DNA from 2 places in the Shewanella sp. P1-14-1 genome. Region 2 is predicted to be linked to the other one. Evidence: riboswitches for the same ligand, from Rfam matches in the RefSeq annotation. Region 2 holds a riboswitch; the other holds the start of a gene.
What was found. Region 2 has a riboswitch for lysine ahead of AN944_RS18100 (Na+/H+ antiporter NhaC family protein). Riboswitches for the same ligand answer to the same signal wherever they lie in the genome.

Region 1 (9,335 bases), on a different contig from region 2:
TACTGTCAAACCTGCCAGAATTATCGGGAAGAGTTCTAGATTTCGGCTGTGGAGCTGGCGTTATAAGTGCAGCAATGCTTAAAGTAAACCCACAACTTAACGTTGAATGTATTGATATTAATGCAATGGCGCTCAAAGCCTGCGAGCTGACCTTAGCAGCCAATCAGATGACTGCTAAAGTTTATCCATCAGATGGCTTTAAACAAATACAAGGGCAATTTAACGGCATAATTTCTAATCCGCCGTTTCACGATGGATTAGCCGCCACCACACATATTGCCAAAGATTTCGTCAAACAAAGCGCCAGCAGTTTATCTGCCAATGGTGTATGGCAAATTGTGGCTAACCGTAACCTTCCATACGCAGACACAATTGCAGCAGAATTTGGCCAAGTTAATGTTCCTGCTGAAAATAATAAGTACAAATTGTACTTTTTCCATAAGTAACAACAAATTAACAACTAAAGAAAGATGAGTGCTAATTCTCAATTTGCGCTCATAAGCTTGATAATTATCTAGTCTTTATTCATAAAAACAGCTACATTTTGATATCAACATCACACATTATGAAAAACAATACATGAGCTAACACGCATTTAAGTCTCATGGCTAATAAGGGTTTTTATGCTGGATTGGAGCATGGCTGTTTTTAATGAAACTCAAACCCAAGTAGAGTTTCGTGTTACGCCCAATATTCATGGGCCAATTTCTGAAGATGACGTAAAACAGCTACTGACGCAGGCAGAGTTTGCCATGCTGAAACCGTTAACCCACAATATTCATAATTGTGTCGCTGAAGTTAATGCCCTCAGCACTCATGACAATGGTAAACATGAGTTATTTTTTATCATTGGTGAACGAGCTGATGGCAGTGTGACCATAGAAATCAGCGAAGATAAAATGTCGGCCTCTATGACATTAGAATCAGCATGGGGTGGAAAAGACCCTTCACTGCCAATGATCCTCAACACCCTAAAATCCCATAAAGTCAAAATGGGATTAAGCAAACCTAAAATTCAATCTCTGATCCAGCAATTAGCGATTTTACCGCCAGGTGAAAGTTGCAGTAGCCAAATCGCCATTGGCAAATTAGCTGTAAATGGCATTAATGCAACATTAACAAGACAAGTCCCCCTTGCTCGTGAACGGTTATTACAACCTCAAGAACGTGAAGATGGCTCTGTCGACATGCGAAATCTGGGCGCAATGATCATGGTGAAACCAGGCGACGTTTTAATGATAAAAACGCCTGCGACTACCGGTACTCCAGGCTATAACGTACACGGGGAACCTATCATGCAGATTGAGGGCAAAGATCTGCAAATGAAGCCTGGTAATGGCACTGAATTATTAAATAGCGATACCAACCAACTTGTCGCAACAGTATCTGGTCAACCTGTTGAAACACCAAAAGGTATGCAAGTAGATGATGTGCTGCAAATTAAAGATGTTGACGTAAAATACGGCCATGTTGATTTTGAAGGTAGTGTCTTAATCACAGGCGATGTCCACGAGGGGATGAAAGTAAAAAGCACTGGTGACATTACTGTTATGGGGTTTGTAGACTCAGCTAGCCTTGAAGCCCAAGGCGATGTAATTGTCAGTAAAGGAGTCATTGGCCGACAAATTAAAGAGCATGAGTTAAGTACCCATATTACTGCCCGTGGCCAAATCTGTGCTCAGTTTGTGCAATATTCCAATTTAACCGCCAAAAGTGACATCTTAGTCACTAAACAACTGCTTCATAGCCATTCAGTCTCAGACAATGTCATTACCGTTAGCGATCCTAATGCCAGAAGAGGCGATCTTGTCGGTGGGCGAGCAACCGCTAAAAAAGGCATTAAGGCTGTAGCCTTTGGCGCAACGGCTGGCACTAAGACTGAGCTTTATTGCGCCATGGATCAAACTGAGCTCAAAGCTGAGGCTAAAGCCAGTGATGACCAAGCTAAGCAGCTTGTTGTCGCAGGATTAGATATCGAGTCTCGCTTGAGAAAGCTGCCTCCTAAAACGGAGTGGCAAACAGATGCGGGAATGATTGAGCAAGTGAAAATGATGCTTGATGAGAAAAAAGAAATCGCCAATCGCCGTGCGAAAGCTGAAGCAGAATGTAAGCAACTTCAGCAAGAAGTGGATGGCTATTACAGTAAATATTTTGTGCAAGCAGAGAAACACATCTTTGCCAATGTAGAGATTCATATTGGCCCAGCGCAAAATCGCACCCAGCGTGAACATGGCCCTTGTCATGTTAAAAACCTCCATAATGAAATCAGTTTCGATTATGGTAGCCATTAATTTCTAACTTGGCCGTTCGGGATCAGCTAATGCAGCAATTAGCATGATAATTGTTGCTATCAAACAGCAACTTATAAAACATTCAACGTGAGAAACCTAATCGTTTTTTACTAAAAATCGTACTTAGGAAACAGTTAACAAGTTGACTGAATTTATTGACCATTAGAGAAGAATTCGATGCTAGCGATTTGTTGGCCAGCAATTATAAAACAGCAAGCAAGTGAAGAGCTCATTTACCTCGCTAATCAGACTGACTGGCTAGAGTATTGTTGTTTACAACTGCACCTCATAGGTAGTAACGATAGGTTATTAGATAGCAAGGGCTCTACATTCGATATTGTTATCGAGGCGCAAGCTCACCTTCAACAACATCAGACTAATCACCCAACAGCGGCATTACCACAACTTAGAGCAAGCCAGCAACCCATAGATTTAGTGACCTTTATTCAATACGTACGCACACATGCAACCCTTAATGGTCATTGCTGCAGTGCCAAACTGGTGCTTACGGATATCAAGCAAGGTATCGACACTGTGGCATATCTTGAATCTATTTAGCTTGAGTCACTGCAACCTATCGGGCAAAATGCCTAGCAATTTCACTATCGCTACTTCACTCATCATGACTCATCACACAACAATGGAACAGCAAAAAATATGGAACTGCTGAATATAGAATGCCTTGGCAAACGTCTACGATTAGAAGGCTCTATGGCCGGTTGGCAACAACTTTATTGGGATAATCAATTAGTCTCTCAAAAATCGGCATCAGCAGATAACCAGGCTTTCAATGTGCACGAATTCGAATTATCGCGCCCCGCTTCAATGGCAGGAGCAACGACTGATGACATTATTACTGAAACCAGTAAAACCATTGTAAAAGTAAGAGTAGAGGCTGATGTCCAATGGCAGCCTTTTATCATTAACTACACGATTTTGGTTGATAATGACACAGTCGCTCAAGGGCAGAGAAATACTAAAGATATCGAACAACAAGTGCCTGAAGTCGCTCCTGTTAAAACGCAAAAATTCAGTATGATTGGCTTAGCCTCACTTGGGTTCAAGCTATTAAAAAGTGCCAAAGTTGTCAAAGCTATGCTCGCTGCGGCAAGTGTCGCGGCCTATTCATGGCTATTCTCAATTGAATTTGCACTAGCATTAATTGCCTGTCTGGTTGTTCACGAATATGGCCATATTAAAGCCATGAAGCACTTTGGTATGAAAACCAAAGGGATTTACCTTATCCCATTCATGGGCGGTTTAGCTGTCAGTGATGAGCGAATAAATACTCGATGGCAAAATGTCGTCATCTCTATCATGGGGCCAACATTTGGCCTCTTGATGTCAATAGCCTGCATGGTCGCTTATTGGATCACCGGCAATATCTTTTTTGCAGGTTTAGCCAGTTTTAACGCCTTACTAAATCTGTTTAATCTACTGCCGATTTTACCCTTAGATGGCGGCCATATTCTTAAAAGCATCACTTTTTCGATGAACAGCATGGTAGGGTTAATAGCCTGTATCGCTGGAGCGGCAATAGGCGTGTTTATCAGTTATAGCTTGGGGCTGGCTTTATTAGGGTTCTTGTTGCTAATTGGTAGTTTAGAGATTGTATTTGAGTGGAAAACTCGACACCAAAGTCACCTGTTGCCCTTAGATAGGTATGGGCAAATTTTCTCAACGGTTTGGTACTTTTTAACGGTTGGTCTACTTATCGCTATTATTTGGTATTTTGCAGCTTCAGGCGACGAGATGCTGGCTATGCCGCTTGAAATTTTAAAGAGTTAATACTTCAACATGCTATCGCTGGCAGTATGCAATATCATTGCTAATGCCAGCGACTCACCATTAACTGATCTCAAAAACCTTGGTCATTACCTTATAAAGCTCTGTCCCTTGATGCACAGAAGCTGAGGCAAAATGCAGTACAGGAACGCAATCACAAGGTAAACTGATTGTCGTCATGGCATTCTCTGTTCCGTATTGATCAAGTCGTAAAAGGGTCACTAACGGCTCACCAGCTTTCAAAGGTTGTCCTACCTCTGCGCAATACTCCACTAATCCAGCTTTTGGTGCATGGAATTTTTTATAGTTAGCTAAATCACATCCCCAACGCTTCATTGGTGCAGGTTGCACTTTTTCTGCGATCACACCTCTATGACTTAAGTACGCCAAGATCCCCATCGCATCGAGTTCTGCATCAGCCATATCGACACGCTCTTGACTCGCCAATTCAAGCGTAAACGCCGCTACGGGGACGTCAAAATGTCTCCCTTGACGCGCACAAAAGCGTTGGAGCTGCCACCACGGGTAAAATGCAGCCTCATCCATAGCACCGCCAAACTCATTAGGAATAACCAATGAATAAGGAATTGAGAAATAAGCCGCAGATGCGACATCATACTCTGGGCAATATAGATGTTTTGCAGACTTAGGGCCGGTATGTAAATCCAATACAATATCCGCTTGATGCGCCATCGATTGCAGTGTCACCGCGAGTTGATGCCCCGTGCTAATTCCCCAAGAGTTATTTAAACGTTGCTGACAGCTTTGTGCTAATAACACTCGAAATGCGGCGAACAATTCATTATTTGATAAAGCCTTGTTTGCTTGATACCAATTAGGAATGTCTGCCACTATTGCGGCATGTTCAAAATATTCTCTATTCCAGTTCACTCCCGTAATAGGATCAAATCGCCCAAGAGTAAACTCACCACTTTTTTGATTAATCCCCAATGGGTTAGCTAAAGGAACACAATGTATATCACCTAAGATTTGATGGCCTTCTAATAGCGTCATCAACTGATGAATTACCGCGTTACCTTGCACTTCTGCGCCATGAACATTAGCTTGAATATAGACAGATGGTGCAGCACTATCACTTCCTTTAAACGTATAAATAGGAGCTGTTAGCGCTTGGCCAGTAGCCAATTCACCTAATTGAACTGTAGATACGTGAGCGTTGGAGGTGCGATTCGCTTCTGTCATATATTCTTTAGCCTCATATGTTCCAAGCATTGTTACTTGGTGAACACTTCCTATTATTCAAATAAATTTTGGTGCAATGAATTGACCACATCTGCCGCTTCAGACTCTGCTACTAATACACATAAGTTATGCGGGCTTGCGCCTTGACAAATCATTCGCACATTGTGCTTTTCTAATACTGAGAAAACACGGCTACAAATCCCTGCTGTTGAGGCAATTTTATTACCAATAATAGCCACTAACGCCAATTTATCTTCAACACGAACTCGACAATGCTGTGATAACTCCTGCAGTAATGATTCACTCAATAGCCCCTGACCGCTAGAGTCTGATCCTGTTTTATCGAGCGTTAATGAAACATTCACTTCTGAAGTGGTAATCAGATCAACTGAGATTTTGTGCTTGGCTAATGTCGCAAATGTTTCAGCAAGGAAGCCTTGTGCATGCAACATTTGCAGGCTGTGCAAATTAAGCAGGGTTTGATCACGTCTTAATGCAACAGCACGGTAAACGGGAGCGTTTTCTACTTGATGTCGAATCCAAGTACCGCCTTGTTCTGGCGCTTTACTTGAACCAACAAACACTTGAATTTGTTGTCGAACGGCAGGAAGAATCGTCGCAGGATGCAATACTTTAGCACCAAATGTTGCCATTTCAGCGGCTTCATTAAAACTGATTTCAGGGATTGGTCTAGCATTGGGAGCAAGACGAGGATCGGTTGTATAAATACCTGCTACATCGGTCCAGATTTCTACCGCATCAGCTTTTAAGCCCTCAGCCAACAGTGCTGCTGAATAATCACTACCACCACGGCCAAGAGTAGTGGTGCGCCCTTGGTCATCAGCGCCAATGAAACCTTGCGTAACAATAACTTCATTGGCTAATAGTGGTGCTAAATGCTCAGCACCTAACGATGCTATTTGCTCTATTTGCGGCTCTGCGCGGCCAAAATGGCTGTCTGTACGTAATACTTGTCTGACATCAAATGCACTTGAAGGAGTGCCCTTTTCACGAATAACAGCAGAAAATAGCAATGAGGAACATTGCTCTCCCATTGAAAGTAGTTCATCAATGATTGCTTTACTGCGATCTAATACAAGCGCATCACTGAGCACTGACATACGGCTAAGTAACTTATCAATACCTGCGGCAACATCTTGGGGACGATCGAGCTGATCAACAATGTCATATTGAATTTGGCCAATTTGCGTCAGTAATGCTAAACGACGCTTGTCATTCACATTAGCTTGCGTAAGCTCCACCAATAAATTAGTTACGCCGCTGGATGCACTAACAACAACGACTCGAGTATGTCTGTTCGCTAAGATAATATCGGCGCAGCGGTTCATTGCAGCGTAATCTGCCACAGAGGTTCCACCGAATTTAGCTACAACTAAGCTCATACTGACACCTCCACGCTTGAAGGCTGACATACAAATACGAATTGACTACTTAGATTAAAAAACATGATTACACTCCGAACTTACTTCGTTCGAAGAGCCTGGTGCAGTGATAACGCACCCTTATAAGAAGGGAAACAGCAATCTTCACCAGAAGCTCTCCACCAATGAATAGGTGACAATCGTTAGGATTCAGCCTAATCGACCGATATGAAATGAAACCAACCATTTGACATACCTCGGCGCTAATCTCCCTCATAAGTGGTTTTAGGAATTGGTTTTCCTCGCACTTACTACCTAGCTAACGCTCCTCTTCTGTTTCTTCCCTCAGGAAGAAATTGAAAAATACCAATAAATAACCACCTAAGTCAATTATGAAATGTAATAAAATTACTAAATAACTGAATACTGAATATACGACATTCATACTCGCTGTCATCACATCAGCTTAGATATTTAAATGGTTTTGATAAAAATAGCTTTATTTACAGATACTAAAGATATGAAAGCAAGCATTAACTTTAACGTAAAATGCTAACAATACAGTACTTAGCTATATTAAATAGACCATAAGGGAAGTTTTAGTTTCAAACTCTGAATAAAGGCATTTTTAGATAGGTCGGCCTTCCATAAGCCATTTCTAGTTCAAATCAATACAGCGCTATTATAAATAACCTTGTCTATAATAAAGTGGGTTTATCAGCTGCCCTAATGCGTTGATATAATAGGTAACTAGCAGTATCAGTTTGACGGAACTGCTTATCAATCAATAAATTACTCATGAAGATCAGGCAACTCATTGACCACCTGAGTGCGAGTCATAAAATCGCCTATCATCACTTCTTTATCAGGTGCATCGCCACAAGCAACTAATGACAAACGGCCTTGATTGACATAATAGATTGCATGCTGTTTAAACTCGCGTCCAAGCTCCAAAGCTTGTTCTTTTTCAATAAAGATAGCCCAGCTTTTTTCCATATGAGATAAATCGGGAGCGGCTCCAATAAGCGAGCGATATGGACGCTTATATTGTTCGATTTTGGTTTGTAATTGGCGGTCGAGCAAACGGTTTTGACAAGGAGTTAAGATACTCCCTAACGGGTTATGAGCAGTGACGATTGCAAAAGGAATATCATTCGCAAGTCTCTGCGTTAGTAAGAATTGTGTCCCTTGATATTTGTGCCAAAGGCACTCAATTGCATTTTCCATTATTTCATTTTCTCTGTTGAACCCAGTTTACAGTAGCAAACCCTTTATTACAGTGACAGCCCATGTGATACAAGTCACAAGAACCATAATTATATTAACCTTTTAAATCAACATCTTACCTAAAAAACCAATTTTGTAACAATTCTAGAGAGTAAATTTGTTAACATTTCATTTGTTAACAAATGCCTAAAACGAGTACAATAATCATCACTAGCTAGATTTTGCTACATAACTATTAACAGTGATACAAGCAGTTACATACTTCAGTAGTTTAATTGCTACTAAATTTTCAAGCTTGTACATTTTGTTCTACATTTTAGATGATATAAATATAGAACAATAATTAGTTTGCCAAGGAACTTTAACGAGCAATCTAATCTCATAGTTTTATGAATCATTGTTTTAATAGATCTTTCGACTGATTGTGAGTCAATTAATACTCAGCATACAATCTAAGTATTGATTTTTTATGATCACATTTATGTCACGTATGTCACTTTAATGATGTATTAAGCTGAATGTATATAATGTAGTTAGTCATGAAGCGTGTTTTGTTCAGGGCAGACATAGATAAACACCTATCGTGAAATTGAAAAATTATCGGCACTTTCATAAATAAGCAGTGCCACCGCCCTAGTGCAACATGACTAGAATCGAATTGTTTTTAATTTAGGTAAATAACATGCAAAACCCACACATTCTTATTGTTGAAGATGAAGCTGTAACCCGTAATACTCTGCGCAGTATTTTTGAAGCAGAAGGGTATGTAGTAACTGAAGCAAACGATGGCGCAGAAATGCACACAGCCATGCAGGATAATAAGATTAATCTTGTTGTTATGGATATCAATCTTCCTGGTAAAAACGGTTTATTGTTAGCTCGTGAACTTCGTGAAATCAACAACATCGGTCTTATTTTCTTGACTGGTCGTGATAACGAAGTTGACAAAATTCTTGGTTTAGAAATTGGCGCTGATGACTACATCACTAAGCCATTTAACCCACGCGAATTAACTATCCGTGCTCGTAACTTATTAACTCGTGTTAATAGCACTGGCGCAGAAGTAGAAGAGAAAGGTTCAGTTGAATTCTACCGTTTCAATGGTTGGAGCTTAGAAATCAACAGTCGTTCTCTAGTTAGCCCACAAGGTGAGTCTTACAAGCTACCACGTAGTGAATTCCGTGCAATGCTTCACTTTGTTGAAAACCCAGGCAAAATCTTAACTCGTGCAGATCTGTTAATGAAAATGACTGGCCGTGAGCTTAAGCCACATGACCGTACTGTTGACGTTACTATCCGTCGTATTCGTAAGCACTTCGAAAGCTTACCTGATACGCCAGAAATCATCGCGACTATCCATGGTGAAGGCTATCGTTTTTGCGGTAACTTAGAAGACTAATCACACATAGTGATACAAAAAAGCCAAGTCAATGACTTGGCTTTTTTT
Region 2 (9,335 bases):
GACCGTATTATGCCGATTTATCAAGCCCCACTGCGTGATTACCAATTTATCCTATCTGAGCTGCTATCTATCTATGATCAAACCGAACTCGCAGGCTTTGATGAAATAGACCCAGAGCTAACCGACGCTATTTTGCAAGGCGTCGCCGATTTCACCACCGACATCATGTTACCTTTAAATGCATCAGGCGATCTTGAAGGATGCCAACTTAAAGATGGCAACGTCATTACGCCTAAAGGTTTTAAAGAGGCTTACCAACAATACATTGATGATGGCTGGGCTACGCTCACCTGCGATCCTGAATATGGCGGTCAAGGCTTACCTGAAGTCATTGGCACCTTTGCCACCGAAATGAAAACCGCCACCAATATGGCTTTTGCCATGTATCCTGGGTTAACCCATGGCGCTTATTCAGCCATCCATGTCCATGGAAGCGATGCACTGAAACAAAAATATTTAGCAAAATTAGTCAGTGGTGAATGGACTGGAACCATGAACTTAACTGAATCCCATGCTGGAACCGATCTTGCCCTTCTTCGTACTAAAGCAACCCCCGTTGCTGATGGCAAATTTGCAATCAGTGGCGAGAAAATTTTCATTTCATCAGGGGATCATGACTTAGCTGAAAACATTGTCCATTTAGTTTTGGCCAAGCTGCCTGATGCACCAGAAGGGGTGAAAGGTATTTCATTGTTCGCGGTGCCAAAGTTTCATGTAAACGATGACGGCAGCTTAGGTGAAGCCAATCAGTTATGTGCCAGTGCGTTAGAGCACAAAATGGGGATTCATGGTAATTCAACCTGTGTCATGGTGTTTGATGGCGCTGTAGGAGAGTTGGTTGGCGAACCTCATCAAGGTCTAAAAGCCATGTTTACTATGATGAACCAAGCTCGCCTTGGCGTTGGTATTCAGGGCTTAGGCGTATCTGACATCGCTTATCAAAATGCGCTGGTTTATGCCAAAGAGCGCATTCAAGGCCGAGCGCTTTCTGGAGTTAAACAGTCACAACAAGCTGCAGACTCGATTTTAGTTCACGGTGATGTGCGTCGTATGTTGTTATCTCAAAAGTCATTCAATGAAGGAACGCGTGCATTAATGGGCCAACAGGCTTTATGGCTTGATCAGGCAGAGCGACACAGCGACCCTGTAAAAGCTAAACAAGCGGCAGCGCTTGCAGCCCTTTTTACGCCAATCGTAAAAGGGTTTGTGACCGATCAAGGCTTTAAAGCTTGTGTTGATGCTCAGCAGATTTATGGCGGACACGGCTATATTAATGAATGGGGTATGGAGCAATTTGTACGTGATATTCGAATTGCGATGATTTATGAAGGCACAAATGGCGTACAAGCACTCGATCTTGTTGGTCGTAAATTATTATCAGATAAAGGCGCAACACTGACATTATGGTCAGATATGGTTAAAGGCTTTATTGGTGAACATAGTAATAATGACGCGATGAAACCTTACCTAGCAGGGTTAATGGATGCAGCCACGGATTTAGAAAAAGCCACAGGATTTATTGCACAGTCAGCGGCTAAAAATCCCGATATGATTGGTGCAGCCTCAATGCCATATATGCAGTTATTTGGCATTAGTGCCCTTGCATGGATGTGGGCACGAATTGCAGCGACTTCAATTGCCGCCCTTGATGCAGGTACAGATGAGTCTGATTTTTATCAAGCTAAGTTAAATACAGCCGAGTTTTATATGCGATATTGGGGATGCCAAACGCGCAGTTTACGCAAGCAAGTCGAAATGAGCAGCGCGCAAATTGCAACCTTTGATGAAGCTGATTTTTAGTCTGACTCAATACAAGCAATCTATGTGAGCTTTATAAAAAAACAGCGCCTTTAGGCGCTGTTTTTGTGTTTCTGGAAATAACCTTTAATGACTAATCCCAGATGAATTCTCTAAAATGCTTACGACACACTGACTCGTAGCTTTCATTACCACCAATAGCAACCTGCTCACCTTCACGCATAGGTTTACCATTACCATCAAGACGAACGACCATATTGGCTTTGCGACCACAGTGACAAATGGTTTTTAACTCAACCAATTTATCTGCCCAAGCGAGTAGATATTGACTACCGCTGAACAGCTCCCCTTGGAAATCCGTTTTCAGGCCGTAACACAATACTGGGATATCAAGATTATCCACCACATGAGTTAATTGCTTCACTTGTTCTTTACTTAAAAACTGGGACTCATCAATTAAAATGCAGTGTAATTGCTGAGATTCAAGCTCAGCTTCAATCATGGTCGATAAATTATCGTTTGCTCCAAATACTTGAGCATCTGTTTCAATCCCTATTCTAGACGCCACTTTTCCAACACCGTATCTGTCATCAATTGACGCTGTCATAACAAGCGTATTCATGCCACGTTCACGGTAGTTATAAGATGATTGGAGAAGCGAAGTTGATTTGCCGGCATTCATTGCCGAATAATAGAAATAGAGTTGTGCCAAAACAGAAGATCCTTATTGTTATAATCGAGGTTAGTCTACCATTGAATCGATTTAGAGATAAGGCATGTGAGGATTAAATAGCGTGAACTTGCTAGCACTATTCCTTGATGATGAATCCCCTTTACCATCACAGTTAATTTGCTTTCCCTTTTGATGGTTAACTCGCCCTACTCCTTATTCGTTTCTCAAGAGAATATCGCACAAAGCCAAAGCATGGCTGATGAAAAGAATGTATTCCAAACAAGCATCCATTAACATAATTTACATTTTGCAATAAATTAGATCACAGTTTTCAAGCTCACTACCAGCACAACATATACAGGCATCACGAAACGACAAAATCTTCATATACGATTAAGAAACAATTGATAAATTGCATAAACAATTATAATTAAGGAAGTAGAAACACAATGCATAAAACAATTGTCGCTGCCGCGATTGCTGCAACACTCGCATTAAGTGGTTGTAGTCATACTCAAACAGAAAACACCACTCAGGGCGCTCAAGTGCAAACTCAAAATCCATTGATGCAAGCAAGCGTACTCCAGTACCAAGCACCTGACTTTAGTCAGCTTAATAATGAGCATTTTCAGCCAGCGCTTGAACTGGGAATTGAACAGCACCATCAAGAAATTCTCAAAATTGCTGCTAACCCTGCCTCACCGACATTTGAAAATACCATTGTCGCTATGGAAAAGAGCGGTGCATTACTCACTCGCACTTCGAGTATTTTCTATAACTTAACCGGCTCAAACAGCAACCCTGAATTACGTAAAGTACAAGGCATTATGGCGCCGAAGATGGCGGCACATTCAGACAATATTAATTTAAATCCGCAGTTATTCAGCCGTATTCAAGCAATTTATGATACTCGCAATAACAGCTCGTTAACTGCAGAAGAAGTTCGTTTAGTAGAGGTTTATCATCAGCGATTTGTGCTCGCTGGCGCCAAGCTAACTGAAGCGGAAAAACAAAAGATTCGTGAATTAAATGAAGAGCAATCAACACTCACCAATGAGTTTGCACAACGACTGTTAAGACTCAGCAAGGAAATTGCAGTAAAAGTAGACGATGAAGCCCAACTGGCAGGTTTATCACAATCCGCTATTGCAGCAGCAAAAGCAGATGCTGAAGCGGCAGGACTTAAAGGCCAATATCTACTCAATATCACCAATACCACACGCCAACCGGTTTTAGCTCAATTAGATAACCGTGAGCTGCGTCAGCAAGTTTGGGAAGCGTCAGCAAACCGTGGCTTAACGGGTGACAACGAAACCGCTTCATTAGTCGCTCGTTTAGCGCAGCTTCGTGCTAAAAAAGCCAAACTACTTGGCTTTGACACTTGGTCTGATTACCGTTTAGCCCCGCAGATGGCTAAAACGCCCGAAGCGGTTTACGACATGTTTGGCTCAATGGTGCCATCTGTGGTGGAAAACACTCAAAAAGAAGCCGCTGATATACAAGCCATGATAGATAAAACTAGCGGTAACTTTACCCTAGCACCATGGGACTGGGCATATTACGCAGAGTTAGTCCGTAAGGAAAAATATGACCTCGACTCAGCGTCTATTAAACCTTACTTTGAGTTCAATCGTGTTTTAGAAGATGGCGTATTCTTTACCCTAGAAGCATTGTACGGTGTTACATTAAAGCCACGTCCAGACTTACCGGTTTATCACCCAGACGTAAAAGCTTACGAGATGTTTGATGAAGATGGCAGTAGCATGGCTATATTCTATGCAGACTACTTTGCTCGTGAAGGTAAACGTGGTGGTGCGTGGATGAGCTCGTTTGTCGGTCAATCTGAGTTATTAAATCAAAAACCTGTCGTCGTAAATGTCATGAACATTAAAAAGGCGCCAGAAGGCCAGCCAACCTTTGTGAGCTACGATGAAGCGACGACCATGTTCCATGAAATGGGCCACGGTACTCACGGTATGTTCTCTAAAGTGAAATACCCATCTTTAGCAGGTACTGCTGTATCTCGTGATTTCGTTGAATTCCCTTCAACTTTTGAAGAGGACTGGGCTGCGCACCCTAAAGTACTTGCAAACTACGCTAAACACTACGATACAGGCAAACCTATTCCAGACGATTTACTGCAAAAGCTATTAGCTTCTCGAAGCTTTAACCAAGGCTTCGACACCTTAGAATACATGTCAGCTGCGCTGCTTGATCTAGAGTGGCATGCACTGGATGCTGACGCGCCGCTGCAAAATGTTGAAAGCTTTGAAGCTGCTGCGCTTAAAAAACATGGTGTCGACTTACCAGCAGTACCACCTCGTTACCGCTCAACTTACTTTGCTCATGCCTTCCCTGGGGGATATTCAGCTAGCTACTATGCATACATGTGGAGTGAAATTCTTGCTGCTGATGCCTTTGCTTATGTGCAAACTCAAGGTGGGCTGAATCGAGAAATCGGTATGAAGTTTAGAAAAACTATCCGTGAAGTCGGCAATAGTGTGCCGCCAATGGAAGCCTATCAAAACTTTAGAGGCCAAGCCCCTACCACTGACGGCTTGCTTGAGCGCCGTGGCTTAAAGTAACTTAGCTCTGGTTAACGAGCAAAAAAATGCCACTCAATTGAGTGGCATTTTTATTGTTAGATTTTAGCCTAAACTGGGATCTGACTTTAACAAGTCGAGCTCATATTAAGTCACAAACTAAATCCAAGTGCTTAGGACTACTTAGTGGCTATTTTTAGTCCTAAGATTGCTAATACGAACAATACAGAACACGTAATAAAGCCCATCGCAACAGAACCAGAGAAACCAAGCACGGTATAACCCACAATACTGATAACCGCTACGATTATCGCGTAAGGCAATTGTGTCATAACGTGGTCAAGATGGTGACAGCTCGCTCCTGTCGAAGACAAGATAGTGGTATCAGAAATCGGTGAACAATGGTCTCCAAATACCGCACCAGAAAGCACAGCGGCAAGCATTGGTAACATCATAGTGCTATCACTGCCCATCGCCATATCGGCAGCGATTGGTAACATAATACCAAATGTCCCCCAGCTAGTGCCGGTTGAAAATGCGGTTAAACCAGCTAATAAAAATAGCACTGCAGGCAGTAATGCAAATGGAATATTACCCGTTGCCAAGCTCGCCATGTATTTACCCGTTTCAAGCTCGCCAATCACTGACGCAATTGTCCAAGCAAATAACAAGATATAAATAGCTGGCAACATTGACTTAGCGCCAACTTTGATTCCAGTAAACATCATGCTGGTGCTAATTTTTTGCTGCATGGTTAATGCAATCGTCACCACTAGACCCACTAATGAGCCGTAAAATAATGATTCGCTGACTTCAGTGTTTTCAAATGCGCCTAAAACACTAAATGGTAAACCTTCACCCGCCAGCGCATCAGCACCGGTTGAAACCATAAAGTAAATAGTTGCCGCCACAAGCACAAAAATCGGCAGGAATAACCCCATGATTTTACCTGTATCAGCTTCTGGTAAATCAGCGGTCGCGCCTGGAGGTAACCCTTTGCTTTCGTCAAAGAGTTCGCCTTTTTGCGCATTACGCTCATGTTGGCGCATTGGGCCAATGTCTAAACCAAAGATAGCAACACACAATAAAAGTAATAGCGCAAAAATGGCATAAAAGTTCATCGGCACCATTTGTAAAAACACGCTTAAATGGCCTGTATCAGCAAAACCATGTGCCGTTAAGATACCGCCAATTAGGGCAATAATGTATGCCCCCCAGCTTGAGACTGGAGAGATAACACAAACTGGCGCAGCTGTTGAATCTAACAAGTAGGCCAGTTTTGCACGTGAAATATGGTAGCGATCAGTAATAGGACGTGCGATTGAGCCAACCACGATACTGTTGAAGTAATCGTCGATAAATACCACACAACCTAAGAACATGGTCATGAGTTTGGCGTCACGTTTATTGCGAATACGTTGGTGTGCCCAATCAGCAAACGCACGTGCTGAACCACTCACGGTAATTAAAGCGGTGATCATCCCCAGCACTACCAAGAAGCCAATAATTTGTAAATTCCAGGCATTGAGTGCGCCGTCATCCCACACTAAACTGGTGACAGTACTCACTAAGTGGCTTGCAGCTCCAGTAAAAGAGAAATCAGTCAGCAATATCACGCCAGCAATAATACCTAAACCTAATGAAAGAAGTACTTTGCGTGTAACTACTGCTAATACAATTGCCACAACAGGAGGCAAAAGAGAGAGTGCCGAATCGGCATAACTTGTTATCATCATTTATATATTTTCTTCGTTGAGTACGAATGGAGGATAACTGATAAGGCAAGACATCGCATAAAGCGAAGACAAGAATCTTTTCAGTAGCACTCCACAGTAATATCGATATCAACATCGATATCCATTGTTTTATCCTCACGGATAAAAATTACTATGACAGTGCAGCCCCTTTCGGAAACTGCCCCAGCAAATGGTATTGATCGTACCGATTCACTTCGGCACCAAATCCTTTCAAATTAAGTTATTGGTATCAACCAACTTAACCATACTGATATTTGATGCGCCTCTACTTATGTATACGACAGTTTAAATGCTTTATAAAAGCTCACTGCCGCGACACAAGACCATACAAACATAAGCACGAGGTTAATTACCAGATAAAACTAGCTTATCTTGTGAGAAATAACATCACAATCAAAAAACAACACAACACGATATCGACACCGTAACGAATTGTTAGCAAGCGAAGAATTATCCATCAATTAACGACAGTGAGATTAATATGCTTAAAAAATCTGATTATTGAATTAATTCAGATGTATTTATATCGTTCAATAGGTTTAGCAATGATAAAGCTGAAAAACAATGTCATTTAATGCGCACTGACACTAAAACAAACTATCGAATAATCACGCCATAAACTGCGACCCAAAAAAAAGGTTTTTGCCTAAAAGACAAAAACCTTTTTCTACAATCAGTTTATAATTACAAAGATTGAGTTAACTCAGGAATCGCATCAAATAAGTCTGCTTCAAGTCCATAATCAGCCACTTGGAAAATTGGCGCTTCAGGATCTTTATTGATAGCCACAATCACTTTAGAGTCTTTCATACCCGCTAAATGTTGAATAGCGCCAGATATACCGACAGCGATATACAGATCAGGAGCAACAATTTTACCTGTTTGACCGACTTGTAAATCGTTAGGAACATAGCCAGCATCAACAGCGGCACGTGAAGCGCCAACGGCAGCGGTTAGCTTGTCAGCTAATGCTTCTAGAATAGCAAAGTTCTCACCGCTACCCATGCCACGACCACCAGAAACAATCACTCCAGCGCTGCCTAATTCAGGGCGCTCAGATTCTGTGAGAGTTTGCGAAACAAAAACAGTCTTAGCTTCTGCAACAAAATCAATGTTAACCGCTTCAGCACTGCCATCGTTGCCTGCAGCATCAAATGCACTGGTACGAACCGTCATCACTTTTTTGTCATCTAAGCTTTGTACTGTCGCCAATGCAGAACCTGCATAAATAGGACGTACAAATGTGTCAGCACTCACCACATCTACGACTTCAGAAATTTGCGCAACATCTAATAATGCTGCCACACAAGGAAGTGTATCTTTACCTACACTGCTTGCTGCAGCTAGCACGTAATCGTAATCACTGGCGACATTAACAATTAACTTAGAAAGGTTTTCAGCCATTTGCGCTTCATAAGCAGCATTGTCAGCGACAAGGACTTTACTCACACCCGATAGTGCTTGTGCAGATGCAACCACAGCACCAACATGACTACCAGCAACAAGCACATGGACATCGCCGCCAATTGCGGTTGCTGCACTAACGACTTTGGCCGTGTCTAATTTTAAACTTGCGTTATCGTGTTCTGCTAATACTAAAATAGCCATAATTAGATCACCTTCGCTTCATTTTTTAACTTTTCAACAAGTTCAGCCACCGAACTCACCATGACACCTGCTTGACGTTCTGCAGGTGGCGTCACTTTAATCACATTTTGATGTGCTTTAAGGCTTACACCCAAGTCATCAATAGATAAGGTTTCAAGTGGTTTACGCTTTGCTTTCATAATATTAGGTAATGAAGCATAGCGAGGCTCATTTAAGCGTAAGTCCGCAGTCACCACCGCTGGTAACGGCATTTTTAATGTTTGTAACCCACCATCAACTTCACGAGTCACTTCAGCACTGTCAGCAGTTAATGTTAATTCAGAAGCAAATGTTGCTTGTGGCATATCAGTTAAAGCAGCAAGCATTTGGCCTGTCTGGTTATTGTCGCCATCAATTGATTGCTTACCAAAAATAATCACATCAGCTTGTTCTTTTTCTTGAACCGCTTTTAAAATTTTAGCAATTGATAACGGCACTAAATCTTCATCAGTCGTCACATGAATGGCACGGTCAGCACCCAAAGCCATTGAAGTACGTAACTGCTCTTGTACTGATTTGGCACCAATACTCACCACTACAACTTCTGTGACACTTCCCGCTTCTTTTAGTCTAACGGCTTCTTCTACCGCGATTTCACAAAATGGGTTCAAGGCCATTTTCAAATTAGCAGTATCAACATCTGTGTTATCAGCTTTTACTCTGACTTTCACATTGGCATCGACTACGCGCTTTACAGGCACCAATACTTTCATGGGATTTCCTTCTACACCTTCAATGTATGTGGATGGCACATTGGCTTCAGCCAATGCAATATGGCATAACTTTACGTCCTGTTAACGTTAACGTCAACCAAAGTCAAACACTTGTTTATATAATTTTTAGTTAAGAGACTGCTGATAAATAACTTATATATGCAAATAAAATATTACTTTTAGACTTAATTAACGCTTTTTAATTAAAATTTGCCTATTTAAAGGTTTTTTTATTTGATCCAAT

Region 1: another riboswitch for lysine. It lies ahead of lysC (lysine-sensitive aspartokinase 3); the one in region 2 lies ahead of AN944_RS18100 (Na+/H+ antiporter NhaC family protein).

Annotation. Positions count from the first base shown of each region.
Region 1 covers NZ_LKTL01000001.1:194,656-203,990, forward strand. The annotation lists gene AN944_RS00735 (methyltransferase) at 1-446, shown strand, start outside; gene AN944_RS00740 (DUF342 domain-containing protein) at 624-2,291, shown strand; gene AN944_RS00745 (DUF4144 family protein) at 2,469-2,849, shown strand; gene AN944_RS00750 (site-2 protease family protein) at 2,949-4,079, shown strand; gene AN944_RS00755 (succinylglutamate desuccinylase/aspartoacylase family protein) at 4,140-5,279, opposite strand; gene lysC (lysine-sensitive aspartokinase 3) at 5,333-6,682, opposite strand; lysine riboswitch at 6,826-7,002, opposite strand; gene AN944_RS00765 (DUF3293 domain-containing protein) at 7,454-7,888, opposite strand; gene arcA (two-component system response regulator ArcA) at 8,571-9,287, shown strand.
Region 2 covers NZ_LKTL01000029.1:8,851-18,185, reverse strand. The annotation lists gene AN944_RS18115 (acyl-CoA dehydrogenase C-terminal domain-containing protein) at 10-1,800, shown strand; gene AN944_RS18110 (thymidine kinase) at 1,892-2,470, opposite strand; gene AN944_RS18105 (M3 family metallopeptidase) at 2,881-5,016, shown strand; gene AN944_RS18100 (Na+/H+ antiporter NhaC family protein) at 5,154-6,710, opposite strand; lysine riboswitch at 6,787-7,007, opposite strand; gene AN944_RS18095 (electron transfer flavoprotein subunit alpha/FixB family protein) at 7,416-8,339, opposite strand; gene AN944_RS18090 (electron transfer flavoprotein subunit beta/FixA family protein) at 8,342-9,091, opposite strand.